Regions from separate parts of the Massilia sp. TWP1-3-3 genome, predicted to be linked through region 2. Evidence: predicted binding sites of a transcription regulator. Region 2 holds the regulator's gene; the other holds the start of a gene.
The links. The regulator FNR, encoded in region 2, switches genes on or off when oxygen is low (the NO sensors DNR and NnrR bind a similar motif). The targets are predictions, from matches to a motif close to TTGATNNNNATCAA.
Positions count from the first base shown of each region.

Region 1: the regulator FNR is predicted to act here: its motif matches at 4,052-4,065, upstream of ACP7D4_RS01635 (CehA/McbA family metallohydrolase).

Region 1 is NZ_JAFCWX010000001.1:342,807-350,572, reverse strand. It holds gene ACP7D4_RS01640 (GH36-type glycosyl hydrolase domain-containing protein) at 1-3,879, shown strand, start outside; gene ACP7D4_RS01635 (CehA/McbA family metallohydrolase) at 4,171-6,918, shown strand; gene ACP7D4_RS01630 (M1 family metallopeptidase) at 7,079-7,766, shown strand, end outside.
Region 2 is NZ_JAFCWX010000009.1:19,072-26,837, forward strand. It holds gene ccoN (cytochrome-c oxidase, cbb3-type subunit I) at 36-1,463, shown strand; gene ccoO (cytochrome-c oxidase, cbb3-type subunit II) at 1,477-2,091, shown strand; gene ACP7D4_RS10775 (cbb3-type cytochrome oxidase subunit 3) at 2,093-2,272, shown strand; gene ccoP (cytochrome-c oxidase, cbb3-type subunit III) at 2,265-3,248, shown strand; gene ccoG (cytochrome c oxidase accessory protein CcoG) at 3,245-4,624, shown strand; gene ACP7D4_RS10790 (FixH family protein) at 4,639-5,172, shown strand; gene ACP7D4_RS10795 (hypothetical protein) at 5,181-5,402, shown strand; gene fnr (fumarate/nitrate reduction transcriptional regulator Fnr) at 5,561-6,322, opposite strand; gene ACP7D4_RS10805 (DEAD/DEAH box helicase) at 6,347-7,600, opposite strand; gene ACP7D4_RS10810 (hypothetical protein) at 7,653-7,766, shown strand, end outside.

The sequences.
Region 1 (7,766 bases), on a different contig from region 2:
GCCATGCCGATGCGGGTCATCACCCAGACCACCACGGTGCAGCCGGAAGTGCAGCTGCTCTCGAACGGGCGCTACCACGTGATGATCACTAGCGCCGGCGGCAGCTACAGCCGCTGGAAAGACCTGGCCGTGACGCGCTGGCGCGAAGACGCCACCTGCGACAACTGGGGCACCTTCTGCTACGTGCGCGATGTGGACAGTGGCCAGTACTGGTCAACGACCTACCAGCCCACCATGGTCGAGCCAAAAAAATACGAAGTCATTTTCTCGGAAGGACGGGCGGAATTTCGCCGCCACGACCGCGGCATCGACTTGCATACCGAGATCGTGGTCTCGCCCGAAGACGATATCGAGATGCGCCGCACGCGCATCACCAACAAGTCGTCCGTCACGCGCACCATTGAATTTACCAGCTACGCCGAAGTGGTGATGGCGCCCGCTGCAGCCGACGCCGCCCATCCGGCGTTCCAGAAGTTGTTCGTGCAGACCGAAATACTGCGCAACGAGAACGCCATCCTGTGCACCCGCCGCCCGCGCGCCAAGGACGAGCAGATGCCGTGGCTGCTGAACCTCATGACGGTGCATGACGGCGCGCTGGTCGACGTCTCGTTTGAGACCAGTCGCGCCGAATTCATCGGCCGCGCCAACAGCACCGTTGCTCCTCTGGCGATGCAGGAAGCCGATCCGCTGGGCGGCATGGAAGGCTCCGTGCTCGACCCGATCGTCGCGATCCGCTACAAGGTGACGCTCAAGCCCGACGAAACCGTCACGCTCGACGTTGTCACCGGCATGACTGAAACGCGCGAGGCGGCGCTGCACCTGATCGACAAATACCAGGACCGCCACCTGGCCGACCGCGTGTTCGAACTGGCCTGGACCCACAGCCAGGTCGTGCTGCGCCAGCTGAACGCCAGCGAATCGGATGCGCAGCTGTACAGCCGCCTGGCCAGCACCGTGATCTATCCGAATTCTGCGCTGCGGGCCGACGCCTCGATCCTGAGCCGCAACCAGCGCGGCCAGTCGGGCCTGTGGGCCTACGCCATTTCGGGCGACCTGCCGATCGTGCTCATGCAGATCAAGGACCCGGCCAATATTGAACTGGCGCGCCAGATGGTGCAGGCGCACGCTTACTGGCGCCTGAAAGGGCTGGTGGTCGATCTGGTGATCTGGTACGAAGACCAGTCCGGCTACCGTCAGCTGCTGCAAGAGCAGATCATGGGCCTGATCGCCTCCGGCATCGACGCCCAGGCGATCGACCGCCCGGGCGGCATTTTTGTCCGCATGCTCGACCAGATTTCGAACGAAGACCGGGTGCTGATGCAGTCGGTGGCGCGCGCGATCCTGTCCGACAGCGCCGGCACGCTGGCCGACCAGGTCAAGCGCGCCACGCCGGTCACGCCCAAGCTGGCCTTGCTGATGGCGGAAGAACGCAAGGAGCCTTACCAGCTACGCGCCGGCATACCGCAGCCGCAGCGCGAACTCATTTTGCACAACGGCACGGGTGGCTTTACGGCGGACGGGCGCGAATACGTGATCCGCACCGACGCGCAGCACCGTACGCCCGCACCATGGGTCAATGTGCTGGCCAATCCCAACTTCGGCAGCGTGATTTCCGAAAGCGGGCAGGCCTACACCTGGGCCGAGAACGCGCATGAATTCCGCCTCACGCCCTGGGACAACGATCCGGTGTCGGACCGCAGCGGCGAGTCGTTTTACATCCGCGACGAGCAGACCGGCGTCTTTTGGTCGCCGACTGCGCTGCCGGTGCAGGCCAGCGGCGAGTACGTGTCGCGCCATGGCTTTGGCTACAGCATCTTCGAGCATGCGCAGCAAGGCATTTACAGTGAGCTGACCACCTTTGTCGCGCTGGACGCATCGATCAAGTATTCGGTCATCAAGCTGCGCAACGACAGCACCGTGCCGCGCCGCCTGTCGGCCACGGGCTACGTGGAATGGGTGCTGGGCGACCTGCGCGCCAAGTCGTCGATGCACGTGACGACCGAACTCGATCCGGTCAGTGGCGCGCTGTTTGCGCGCAACGCTTACAACACCGAGTTTTCGGGCCGCGTGGGCTTTTTCCACGTCGAGGGGCAAGGGCGCACTGTGACGGCTGACCGCACCGAATTCATCGGGCGCAACCGCACGCTGGCCAATCCGGCGGCGATGGGGCGCGCACGCTTGTCGGGCAAGCTTGGCGCCGCGCTCGATCCCTGCGCGGCGATCCAGGTAGTGGTCGAACTGCAGCCAGGCGAAGAACGCGAACTGGTGTTCATGCTGGGTGTGGGCGGGCGCAGGAATGCGGACGCCACCGGCATCATCTCGCAGTACAGCGGCAGCGCCGCGGCCAACGCGGCCTTTGTTAAGGTGCGCGCACATTGGGACCACACGCTGGGCGCGGTCCGCGTCCAGACGCCGGACCCGTCGATGGACGTGCTGGCCAATGGCTGGCTGATGTACCAGACCATCGCCTGCCGCTTGTGGGCGCGCAGCGGCTACTACCAGTCCGGCGGCGCGTTTGGCTTTCGCGACCAGCTGCAAGACGCGATGGCGATGATCCACACCGAACCGCACTTGCTGCGCGAGCACCTGATCCTGTGCGCCGGCCACCAGTTCGTGGAAGGCGACGTGCAGCACTGGTGGCACCCGCCGCAGGACCGCGGCGTGCGCACCCACTGCTCCGACGACTTTTTGTGGCTGCCGCTGGCAACCCACCGCTACGTCATCGGCACGGGGGACCGCAGCGTACTCACCGAGCCGGCCCCGTTCCTTGAAGGGCGCATGCTGAACCAGGAAGAAGAGTCGTATTACGACATGCCGCACCGCTCAGGCCAGACCGGCGACCTGTACGAGCACTGCGTGCGCGCCATCAAGCGCGGCCTGCGCTTTGGCGAGCATGGCCTGCCCTTGATCGGCACCTGCGACTGGAACGACGGCATGGACCGCGTCGGCAACGAAGGCAAGGGCGAAAGCGTGTGGCTGGCCTTCTTCCTCTACGAAGTGCTGCAGCGTTTTTCCGAAGTGGCCGTGGTGCACGGCGACCATGCGTTTGCTGCCACCTGCCGCGCAGAAGCGGTCAAGCTGGCCGCCAACGTCGAAGCGCATGCGTGGGACGGCCAGTGGTACCGGCGCGCGTATTTTGACGACGGCACGCCGCTTGGGTCCCACACCAACGATGAATGTCAGATCGATTCGATCTCGCAAAGCTGGGGCGTAATCTCGGGCGCGGCCGACAAGGTGCGCACCGCGCAAGCCATGGCCGCGGTCGACGCGCGCCTGGTCAAGCGCGACTACGGCCTGGTGCAACTGCTCGATCCGCCGTTTGACGACGGCGTGCTCAATCCCGGCTACATCCGCGGCTACGTGCCCGGCGTGCGCGAGAACGGCGGCCAGTACACGCATGCTGCCATCTGGACGGCCATGGCGTTTGCCAAGATGGGCGACACCGAGCGCGCCTGGGAACTGCTGCGCATGATCAATCCGGTCAACCACGGCTTGAACCCGCGCGATTGCGCCCTGTACAAGGTGGAACCGTACGTGGTGGCGGCCGACGTGTATGCAGTGTCGCCCCACATCGGGCGCGGCGGCTGGACCTGGTACACCGGTTCCTCGGGCTGGATGTATCGCCTGATGATCGAGTCGCTGCTGGGCGTAAGCCTGGCCGCAGAGCGCCTGACGCTGGCGCCGCAGCTGCCGGCCGACTGGCCGGGCTTCAAGCTGGACTACCGCTACCGCCGCTCGGTGTATGCGATCACGGTCACGGCGGGCGATACCGACGCCATGCTGATCGATGGCGTGGTCCAGGCAGGCATGGTGATCGTCATGCAGGACGATGAACGGACCCACCAGGTCGCGCTGCAGGTGCGCCGGCCAACTGTTTAAAACCGTCAAATCTTGATGAAAATGTCCAGTAATGGACATTTTCATCATATCCGCCACACCCCCGCAAATTTATTTGATGAATTTCCGCGAGCAGATTTGCGTGCAAATGGGATATTCAGATCCTGCTCCCCAGCAGGGAAATTCCCCGGCAGAAAGTAACGTTCAGCTTTGTTTAACTTATATCAATTACATATTAATAAGAAAGCTTAATCGAATTTGTAGGTCATATTCCCGTCATGCATAGTTGGGACAATAACAGTGTTGTTTCATAAACGTCCTCGAGGAAATTCAATGCGTCAGAACACCAAAAAGCTCTTGCCTCACCTTGCCATTTTTCTTGCACTGACGGCCGGAAACGCCGCATTCGCATCCGAACTCGATCACCGTGAATTTGAAGCAACCTTGCATGTGCCTTACAAAGCTGCCGCGCAGAACGAAGCGCGCGCCTTCACGCTGGAATTCGACTATCCGTACGTCACCACCGCGCAAGACATCAGCTGGCGCGTCGAGCTGGTCGGCCCCAACGGCCACGTGGTGCAGCGCTGGAATGGCGTGCAGCGCCTGTTCAAGAATGCCGTCAAGGTCGATGTCAAATGGAATGGCCGTGCCGACCCGATCAGCAACCCGGACGGTACCTATCAGGTCCGCATGCAAGCCGTAGCCAACGACGCGCCGCTTGCCGGCAAGGCCGACAAGTCGGCCGCAGGCATCGATGCCGCGCTGGCTGCCGGTGGCGCCGACGTCATCGAGCAAACCTGGGAACTGTCGGTCGGCAAGACCGCTGCCCCGGCCATGCCCGCCTTTCAGGCTTTGAACACCAGCAAGCCGGCGCGCACCGCCGCCAAGACGCAAGACCAGTTGTCGGTCCAGACGATGGCTCCGGCCACCGGTTCGTTGCCGTACACCGTGTATCTTGCCAACCTGCACAGTCAGACCAACCACAGCGATGGCGGCGGCCCTGTCGGCTCCTGTTCCGGTTCGCAAGCGCCGCTGTCGGCCCCGTTCGGCCCGAGCGACGCGTTTGCCTACGCCAAGGGCCGCGGTCTGGACATGTTGATGACGTCCGAGCACAACCACATGTTCGATGGTTCGTCCGGCACCAATACCTCCGCCAACCCGGCCACCGCCAAGGCGCTCTACCAGTCGGGCCTGACGGCGGCGGCGGACTTCAATGCCGCCAACCCCAACTTTCTGGCCGTGTACGGTATGGAATGGGGCGTGATCAACAACGGCGGCCACCTGAATATCTTCAATTCGAGCGATTTGCTGGGCTGGGAATACAACAGCAGCGGCCAGCTGATTGCCGACATCCTGACCGAAAAGACCGACTACGCCGGCCTGTATACAATGATGCGCCAGCGCGGCTATGTGGGCCAGTTCAACCACCCTTCAACCAGCGGCCAGTTCCTCGTGGGCGGCGTGCCGCTCGGCTATTCCGCCGATGGCGACCAGGCCATGGCGCTGTGCGAAGTGCTCAATACGTCGGCGTTCTCGGTCAATACCACCGAAACGGAAACCGGCCGCAGCAATTTTGAAGTTGCCTGCCAAAAGGCGCTCGAATCGGGCTTTCACGTTGCGTTTTCGACCAACCAGGACAATCACTGCGCCAACTGGGGTGCGTCGTACACCAACCGCACTGGTATCCTGATTCCCACCGGCACCCCGCTGACCCAGGATAGCTTTGTCGCCGCCGTCAAGGCGCGCCGCGTGTTCGCCTCGATGGACAAGAATTCGCAACTGGTGCTCACCGCCAACGGCCACGTCATGGGCGAGCGCTTTGCCAACAGCGGCGCGCTGAACCTGGTGGCCAACTATGCCAATACCGCCGGCCAGACCGTGTCGACGGTCTCCATCATCGAGGGCGTGCCGGGCCGCAATGGTACGCCGACCGAAGTGTCGAGCACGGCAAGCACCACCATCACCCCGGCCAATGGCGAACACTATTACTACGCCAAGGTCACCCAGTCGGACGGCAAGATCCTGTGGTCGGCGCCGGTTTGGGTCACTCAGGGTGGCGCGGGCGACAGCGTGCAGCCTACCGTCTCGGCTGCCGAGTCCGGCACCAGCGGCACCATTGTTGTTTCCGCCAACGCCAGCGACAATGTGGGCGTGACCATGGTCGAGTTTTATGTGGACAATGTCCTAAAGGCGAGCAGCAACGTGGCGCCGTATTCGGCCAGCATCAATTCGACCACGCTGGCGAACGGCAGCCACAGCTTGGTGGCACGCGCCTACGATGCCGCCGGCAATGTGGGCGTCTCGACAGCGGTCGCGTTCAGTGTCAACAATTCGACCGTGGACAGCACGCCGCCAGCGGTAACGGCCGCCGAAAGCGGCTCCAGCGGCGCCATCACGCTGTCGGCCATCGCCAGCGACAATGTGGGCGTCAGCACAGTTGAGTTCTATGTCGACAACGTCCTGAAGGGTACGGACAGCACCGCGCCGTATGCGTTGACGCTCGACTCGCTCACCCTGTCGAACGCCAGCCACGCGCTGACCGCCAGGGCGTACGACGCCGCCAACAACAGCACGCTGTCGGCGCCGGTGAACTTCACGGTATCGAACGTGGCGGCCGTCCAGCGCATCGTCAACCCGGGCTTTGAATCGGGCGCGGCATCGTGGACCGCGTCGACTGGCGTGATCACCACCGACGCCGGCCAGGCGGCCCACGGCGGCAGCTGGAAAGCCTGGCTCAATGGCTATGGCGCGGCGCACACCGACAGCGTCTACCAGCAGGTCGCCATTCCGGCGGCGGCCACCAGCGCCACGCTCAAGTTCTGGCTGAAAGTGGTCTCCGCCGAGACCACCACCACGGGTGCGTTCGACACCCTCAAGGTCCAGGTGCGCAGCAGCAGCGGGGCGGTCCTGGCCACGCTGGCGACGTATTCAAACCTGAACAAGGGCGCGACCTTTGTCGAAAAGAGTTTCGACCTGTCGGCCTACAAGGGCCAGACCGTGCGCGTGTATTTCGAAGGCGTTGAAGGCTCGACCGTGGCCACCTCGTTCGTGCTGGACGACGTGACCTTGAGCACCCAGTAAGCGCGCGGTTTTCCGTGAAAACCCACCGCGTGCGGTGGGTTTTTTTACGTCTGCAGTGTTGTATGTATGGACGTACATACGCGCCCGGCGGTGCTATCGCTGGCGTTCACAGCGTGATATTCTGCCAGCGCCCTTAGATGCAGACAAAAACGGAGACAAGATGAAAAAATCAAGCTACCTGCGCGCCGCAGCGTGCGTCGTGATTACCCAGTGGAGCGCGCTGGCGTTTGCGCTCGACCCGCTCAGCTACGCCCGCTACGACCAGGTCAAGACCACCGATCTCCACATGGACCTGAAGGCCGATTTCGGCACCCGCACGCTGGCCGGCTACGCCGAGCTGTCGCTGGCCTGGATCGACAAAGCGGCCACCACGCTCGACCTGGACACGCGCGAGCTGGCGATCAGCAAGATCGAAGCGCAGGGCCCGAACGGCGCATGGCGCAGCGTGACGTACACGCTCGACAAGCTCGACGCCGAAAAAGGCCAGGCGCTGCACATCGACCTGAAAGGCCAGCCGGCCAAGGTCCGCATCCATTACCGCACCGCACCCACCGCGAGCGCACTGCAGTGGCTTAATCCCGTGCAGACTATGTCGGGCAAGCGTCCTTTCATGTTCAGCCAGTCCGAATCAATCGACGCCCGCTCGTGGGTGCCGGTGCAAGATACGCCGGCGGTGCGCTTTACCTACAGCGCCCGGATCGATGCGCCGCAAGGTTTGCGCGTGGTGATGAGCGCCGATAACGATCCCAAGGCGACCGGCAAGGGTGGCTGGCGCTTCAAGATGCCGCAGGCAATTCCGTCCTACCTGCTGGCGATCGGCATTGGTGAACTTGATGTGCGCAAGCTCG
Region 2 (7,766 bases):
TCTGCTGTCATCGGAGTATTTATCAGGAGAGCGTTTTGGACAAAGCTTTAAATTACAACAACAAGGTCGTCAGGCAGTTCACGATTGCGACCGTCGTCTGGGGCGTGATCGGCATGCTGGCGGGGGTGTTCATCGCCGCCCAGCTGGCCTGGCCAGCCCTCAATTTCAACATCCCATGGCTGAGCTACGGACGCTTGCGTCCGCTGCATACGAACGCGGTCATTTTCGCCTTCGGCATCAACGGCCTGTTTGCCACGTCCTACTATGTAGTGCAGCGCACCAGCCAGGTGCGCCTGTTTTCGGACGCGCTGTCCGCCTTTACCTTCTGGGGCTGGCAGGCGGTGCTGGTGCTGGCCACCATCACGCTGCCGATGGGTTTCACGCGCGGCAAGGAGTACGCCGAGCTTGAGTGGCCGATCGCGCTCTTGATTACGGTGGTCTGGGTCACCTACGCGGTGGTGTTCTTCGGCACCCTCATCAAGCGCAAGGTCAAGCACATCTACGTGGCCAACTGGTTCTTCGGCGCCTACATCATCGCCGTGGCTCTGCTGCACGTGGTCAATGGCGCCTCGATGCCCGTCACGTTCTGGAAGTCGTACTCGGCCTACGCCGGCGTGCAGGACGCGATGATCCAGTGGTGGTACGGCCACAATGCGGTCGGCTTCATCCTGACCGCCGGCTATCTGGGCATGGTCTACTACTTCATTCCCAAGCAGGCCGAGCGTCCGGTGTACTCGTATCGCCTCTCGATCGTCCACTTCTGGGCGCTGATCTTTACCTACATGTGGGCCGGCCCCCACCACCTGCATTACACCGCGCTGCCCGACTGGACCCAGTCGATCGGCATGGTGTTTTCGCTCATCTTGCTGGCGCCTTCGTGGGGCGGCATGATCAACGGGATGATGACGCTGTCGGGCGCCTGGCACAAGCTGCGCACCGATCCGATCCTCAAATTCATGATCGTTTCGCTCTCGTTCTACGGCATGGCAACCTTTGAAGGCCCGATGATGTCGATCAAGACCATCAACGCACTGTCGCACTACACCGACTGGGGCATCGCCCACGTTCATGGCGGCGCGCTCGGCTGGGTGGGCTTCATCACGATGGGTTCGATCTACTATCTGATCCCGCGCTTGTCGGGCAAGAAGGAAATGTACAGCACCTCGCTGATCGACCTGCACTTCTGGGTCGCCACCATCGGCATCGTCCTGTACATCGCCTCGATGTGGATCGCCGGCGTGATGCAGGGCCTGATGTGGCGCGCGGTGAACCCGGACGGCACGCTGACCTATACCTTCGTCGAAGGCGTGAAAGCGACCTATCCGTACTACGTGATCCGGGTCTCCGGCGGCGTTCTGTACCTGACCGGCATGCTGATCATGGCGTACAACACCTTCCAGACGATGCGCGGCACCGTCGGTGCGGACGCGAAGATCCCGTCCCTTTTACCTTCACACGCTTAAACCAGGAGCCATCATGAAATTTTCCCATGCGTGGATCGAAAAGAACCCCTGGCTGCTGATCGGACTGATCTTGCTGGTCATTTCCGTCGGCGGCCTGGTGGAGATCGTTCCCTTGTTCTTCCAGAAGTCCACCACCGAGCCGGTGGCCGGCCTGAAGCCGTATTCCGCGCTGCGCCTGACGGGCCGCGACGTGTACATCCGCGAGGGCTGCTACAACTGCCACTCGCAGATGATCCGGCCGTTTCGTGCCGAGACCGAACGTTATGGCCACTACTCGGTGGCCGGCGAGTACGTCTACGACCACCCGTTCCAGTGGGGCTCCAAGCGCACCGGGCCGGATCTGGCGCGCGTGGGCGGGCGTTACAGCGACGACTGGCACCGCAGCCACCTGGACGACCCGCGCTCGCTGGTGCCGGAATCGAACATGCCGGGCTATCCATGGCTGGCGGCCAACAAGCTGGTGCCTGAAGACGTGCTGCCCAAGATGCGCGCCATGAAGCGCCTTGGCGTGCCGTACTCGGAAGAAGAGATTGCCCAGGGTCCGGCCACGCTGGCCGACAAGACCGAGCAGGATGCGCTCATTGCGTACCTGCAGGGCCTGGGCACCCAGATCAAGACAAGGAAATAAGATGGAACATATTTTCGATAGTGCGAGCAGCATCATGACCGTGATCAGCTTCGTGACCTTCCTCGGCATTTTGCTGTGGACCTTTGCACTGCGCAGCAATGCCGACTTTGCGATCCAGGCGGCGCTGCCGTTTGCCGACGACGCCCTCGATGATGGCGTGCAGGAGAAGCGCCATGTCTGATTTTACCCACGTATTCTGGGACCTGTTCATCGTCGTCATCACGCTGCTGTCCGTGGCCGGCTGCGGCATTTTGCTGTACTCGCAGTCGCTGCACAAAGTTGCGCCCGACGCGCCGAGCGACGGCACCACCGGCCACGTGTGGGACGAAGACCTGTCCGAGTTGAACACGCCGCTGCCGCGCTGGTGGATGTGGCTGTTCTACATCACCATCGTCTTCGCGCTCGCTTACCTGTTCCTGTATCCGGGCCTTGGCAGCTATGCCGGCAAGCTTGGCTGGAAGTCGAGCAGCGCCTACACTGAAGAACTCAGTAAAGCCGACGCCGAATACGGTCCGCAGTTTGCGCGCTTTTCCGGCCAGCCGATCGAGGTGGTGGCGGCCGACCCGAAGGCGCATGCCATCGGCGAGCGCCTGTTCATGACGTACTGCGCCCAGTGCCACGGCTCGGATGCGCGCGGCAACAAGGGTTATCCGAACCTGACCGACAGCGACTGGCTGCATGGCGGCACGCCGGAGATCATCAAGACGACCATCATGAAGGGGCGTCACGGGGTGATGCCGCCAATGGGCGCGGCGGTCGGCTCGGATGACGATATCGTCAACGTTGTCCAATACGTCAAGAGCTTGTCGGGCGCCTCGCACGATCCGATCAAGGCGGTGTTCGGCAAGTCCAAGTTCAGTGCCTGCATGGCTTGCCACACCGCCAGCGGCGGGGGCAACCAGGCCATCGGCGCGCCGAACCTGACCGACAAGGTCTGGCTGTATGGCGGCAGCGCCGACACCATCATGGAAACCATCCGCAAGGGGCGCGACAACCAGATGCCGGCCTTCGAGGACTTCCTGGGCGCCGACAAGGTGCACGTGCTGGCAGCTTACGTGTGGAGCCTGTCGAACGACCCGGCCGGCACCAAATCTGCCAGCATCACCGCGGCCAGTCCTAACGCGGCCAGTGACAACGCGGCAGTGGCTAAAAAATGAAGCAGTCCAGTCCAAAGGTGATCAAAATGTACGCGGCGCGCGAGGAGATTTATCCGCGCGAGGCGAAGGGCCGCTATGCGACCCTGCGCTGGGCCTGCGTGTGGATCACGCAGATCGTGTTCTACGGTCTGCCGTGGCTGACCTGGAACGATCGTCAGGCGGTCCTGTTCGACCTGGCCGCGCGCAAGTTCTACATCTTTGGGTTGGTGCTGTGGCCGCAGGACTTCATTTACCTCGCTGCGCTGCTGATCATCTGCGCCTGGCTGCTGTTTTTGGTGACGGCCGTGGCCGGGCGCGTGTGGTGCGGCTTTGCCTGTCCGCAAACGGTGTACACCGAAATTTTCATGTGGATCGAGCGCAAGATCGAAGGCGCGCGCAGCGCCCGCATCCGGCTCGACCGCCAACCCTGGACGCTGGACAAGATCTGGCGCAAGAGCGCCAAACACAGCGCCTGGTGGCTGGTGGCGCTGTGGACCGGGATCTCGTTCGTCGGTTACTTTGCGCCCATGCGCTCGATGATGGCGGGCATTGGCGCGCTCAGCCTGGGGCCGTGGGAATGGTTCTGGATCGGCTTTTACGCGCTCGCCACCTACGGCAACGCGGGCTGGCTGCGCGAGCAGGTGTGCAAATACATGTGCCCCTATGCGCGCTTCCAGAGCGCCATGTTCGACAAAGACACGCTGATCGTTACCTACGACCGGGAACGGGGCGAGCCGCGCGGCGCGCAAACGGCCGAACGCACCAAGGGCGACTGCATCGACTGCACCCTGTGCGTGCAGGTGTGCCCGACCGGAATCGACATTCGCAATGGCCTGCAGTATGAATGCATCGGCTGCGCGGCCTGCGTGGACGCTTGCAACGGCGTGATGGACAAGATCGACCTGCCGCGCGGGCTGATTCGCTATTCGACCGACCAGGCCATGGAAAAGGGCTGGTCGGCGCGCCAGATCGGCGCGCACATCGTGCGCCCACGCGTGCTCATTTACAGCGCGCTGCTGGCCCTGATCGGCATCGGCTTTGGCACCGCGCTGGCGCTGCGCACCCCGCTCAAGCTTGACGTCATCCGCGACCGCGGCTCGATGGGGCGCGAAGTGGGCGACGGCGTGATTGAAAACGTGTACCGCCTGCAGGTGATGAACACCGGCGAAACGGCGCATCGCTTCCACATTGTCGTCAGCGGCCTGCCCGGGGTGCGCCTGGCCGACCAGGAAGAAGTGCTGCTCGACGGCGCCAGCACGCGCGCCGTGCCGGTGCGGGTGCAGACCGAACGGGCAGCCCTGACGGGCGGCTCGCATGCGATCATGTTCGAATTGAGCGCGCTCGACCAGCCCTCGCTCAAGGTCACCGAAAAAGCCGTATTTATCGTACCGAGATAATGAAGGAGAACCGCATGCAAACTGCTTCCCAACCCAGGCTGCGCACGGCGCCGCCATGGTATGCCCAGCGCTGGCCATGGCTGCTGATGCTCGGGCCGGCCGTGGTCCTGGTGGCCGGCGGCTACACCGGTTACCTGGCCTATACGCGCCAGGACGCGATGGTGGTCGACGACTATTACAAGCAGGGCAAGGCGATTAACCAGGACTTGCGGCGCGACCGCGTGGCCAGCGCCCAGCGCCTGTCGGTGGCGCTGCACTACAACGCCGGCGCGCATGCGATGCAGGGCGAATTGACCAGCTTTGGGCAGCCGGTCACGACCCCGTTCAGGATCGGACTGGCGCATTCGACGTTGCCTGAAAAAGACATTTTGCTCGCCGTGTATCCAGATGCACAGGGGCGTTTTTCGGCGCCGCTGCCGGCACTGGAGCAGGCACGCTGGCAGGTGAATGTGGAAGGGGGCAAGCGCGACTGGCGCCTGGCCGCCGAATGGCAATTTCCGGCCCAGCAGTCGATGACGATCGACGCCGATGCGGCCATTGCGCCATGAGGCAGGGCATGAAGCGCCTGGCGATGGCGGTGCTGTGGCCATCGTTCCTGGCCGCGGCGCTCGCTGAAGGCTTTTTCTTCTCGTGGGTCGAGCCGGAAGCGCTGTCGTCGCTGGCGCCGATGGCGGTCTACAGCATCGGGTTTTTCTTCTTCTGGACGTTTTGCACGCTGGCCGGCTTGCTGACGGGGTATTTGATCGTGGTGCCGGACGATGGAAAGGCGCCGTTTTGAGTCGTCGGGTCCCATGGGGCCCAAGTGACCAACGACGGCCGGCGCGTGAACGCGGGGGCGACGATTGGCGGCAATGGAACGGTTCAACTGAGCCAATGTTCCATGGGTCCGTCGCGTGCGCGACGACGATGTGGGGGGACTTTTACGGGTAGCCTGACTCAGGCCATCGGGCTGCACTGCGCGGTACCGGCGGCCATCGCCTTGAGCATCACCGGGTCGAGCAGCGTCACTTCGCGCTTGTCGACCTTTAACCAGCCCTGCTTTTTGAAGCGCGACAGCAATCGACTGATGCTTTCAATGGTCAAGCCCAGATAATTGCCAATATCTTCACGCGACATGCGCAGCTGAAAGCTGGTCGGCGAATACCCGCGCGCCGCGTAGCGCGACGACAAATTGACCAGAAACACCGCAAAACGCTGCTCGGCGCGCATATTGCCCAGCAATAGCATGACGTTTTGTTCACGCGTGATTTCCTGGCTCATGATGCGGTGAAAGTGACGCAGCAGCGTCGGCACCTGGCCGAACAAGTCTTCAAGGCGGGTGAACGGAATCTCGCACACTTCGCTATCCTCGAGCGCCACTGCGTCGCAATGGTGGCGGTCGCCGCTGATGGCGTCCATTCCCAGCAATTCGCCGGCCATCTGAAAACCCGTAATCTGTTGTTCTCCGGCCGCATTGACCTGGTAAGTCTTGAAATGGCCGAAGCGAATCGCGTACAAACTGCGAAAAGGCTGATCCATTTGGTACAGGCGCTCGTCGCGCAAAATGCGGCTGCGCTTGCCAATGATCTGGTCCAGCCGACTCAGTTCGCCCTCGTCGAGCCCCATGGGAAGGCATAATTGGTGCATGCTGCATCCTGCGCAGCTTGCTTTCAAGACGTTGATATTTAATACAGCTGCAGGGGGATTCGGTTGATTCATTCAGTCATCATACTTCATCGCAGCTTATCGGGTTTTTAAAAAGCGGACATCCACGTGCAAAACATCGCCCGTCACCTTGGCCTTTTTCGCCTTCTTCGGCTTCTTGACGACCTGGCCTGCCGTATCGGTCAGCGGCACCCGGTGCTCGGGCGAAAAGCCGGGCTCTTCGATGCGTTCCAGGGTTTGCCGCGTGAACATTTCAATGGCGGCGAGCAAGTCCACCTCATCGGCGCATACCAGCGACACCGCCTGGCCCGCATTGCCCGCGCGGCCGGTGCGGCCGGTGCGGTGGATATAGTCTTCGGCCACGGTGGGTAAGTCGAAATTGACCACTTGCGGCAAGTCATCGATGTCCAGCCCGCGCGCGGCGACGTCGGTTGCCACCAGTATCTTGCACTGGCCCGCCTTGAAACGCTCCAGCGCCCGCAGGCGCGCCGGCTGCGCCTTGTCGCCGTGAATCGCGTCGGCCGCCACGCCATTTGCCGCCAAGGTGTCGACCAGTTGGTCGACACCCTTGCGCGTCTTGACGAACACCAGCACCTGGCCCCAGCGCAGCTTGTGCAACAAATGCAAGAACAGTTCCGGCTTGCGTTTTTTATCGACCGGCACCACCCACTGCCGAATCCGCTGCACCGTGCTGTTGCGCGCGCTAACTTCAATGCTCAGAGGGTTGTTCAAGAGCTTGCCTGCCAGCGCGCGGATCTCGTCGGAAAACGTCGCCGAAAACAACAGGGTTTGGCGCTTGGCGGGCAGGGCGGCAAAAATCTCATTCAGTTCGCGCGAAAAGCCCAGGTCGAGCATGCGGTCGGCCTCGTCGAGCACCAGCGTTTGCAACTGGTCGAACTTGACCGCATTCTGGCGGTACAGGTCGAGCAGGCGCCCGGGCGTGGCCACCAGTACGTCGAGCCCTTTGCGTAGCTTCATCATTTGCGGATTGATGCTCACGCCGCCGTAAGCGACATGGGTGCGCAGCGGCAGGCCGGCGCCATATTCCTTGAAACTGTCGTGCACTTGTTCGGCCAATTCGCGCGTGGGCACCAGCACCAGCACGCGCACCGCGTTGCTGCCCGCCTGGCCGCCTTCCATGGTCAGGCGCTGCAGCAGCGGGAGGGCGAAACCGGCGGTCTTGCCGGTCCCGGTCTGGGCTGCGGCCATTACGTCGCGCCCGGCCAGGACCGGGCCGATCGCCTGTGCCTGCACCGGCGTGGCGCTCGTGTAGCCAAGCGCATCGAGCGTGCGCATGAGCGGGTCGATCAGACCGAGGGAAGCAAACGACATGGGCAAACCTTGCAGCGTTGGGAATGGAGCCGACAGTTTAGCCTGTCCGCCCGTGTCCGTCCCACAAAGGTGGGCCAGCGCGGCCGCGACGCTGCATTGCCAGCCTTCGGCTCAAGGCAATGTGGGGAGCGATGTCTCATCACCGGAAATTAGTCTGGCCCATCTG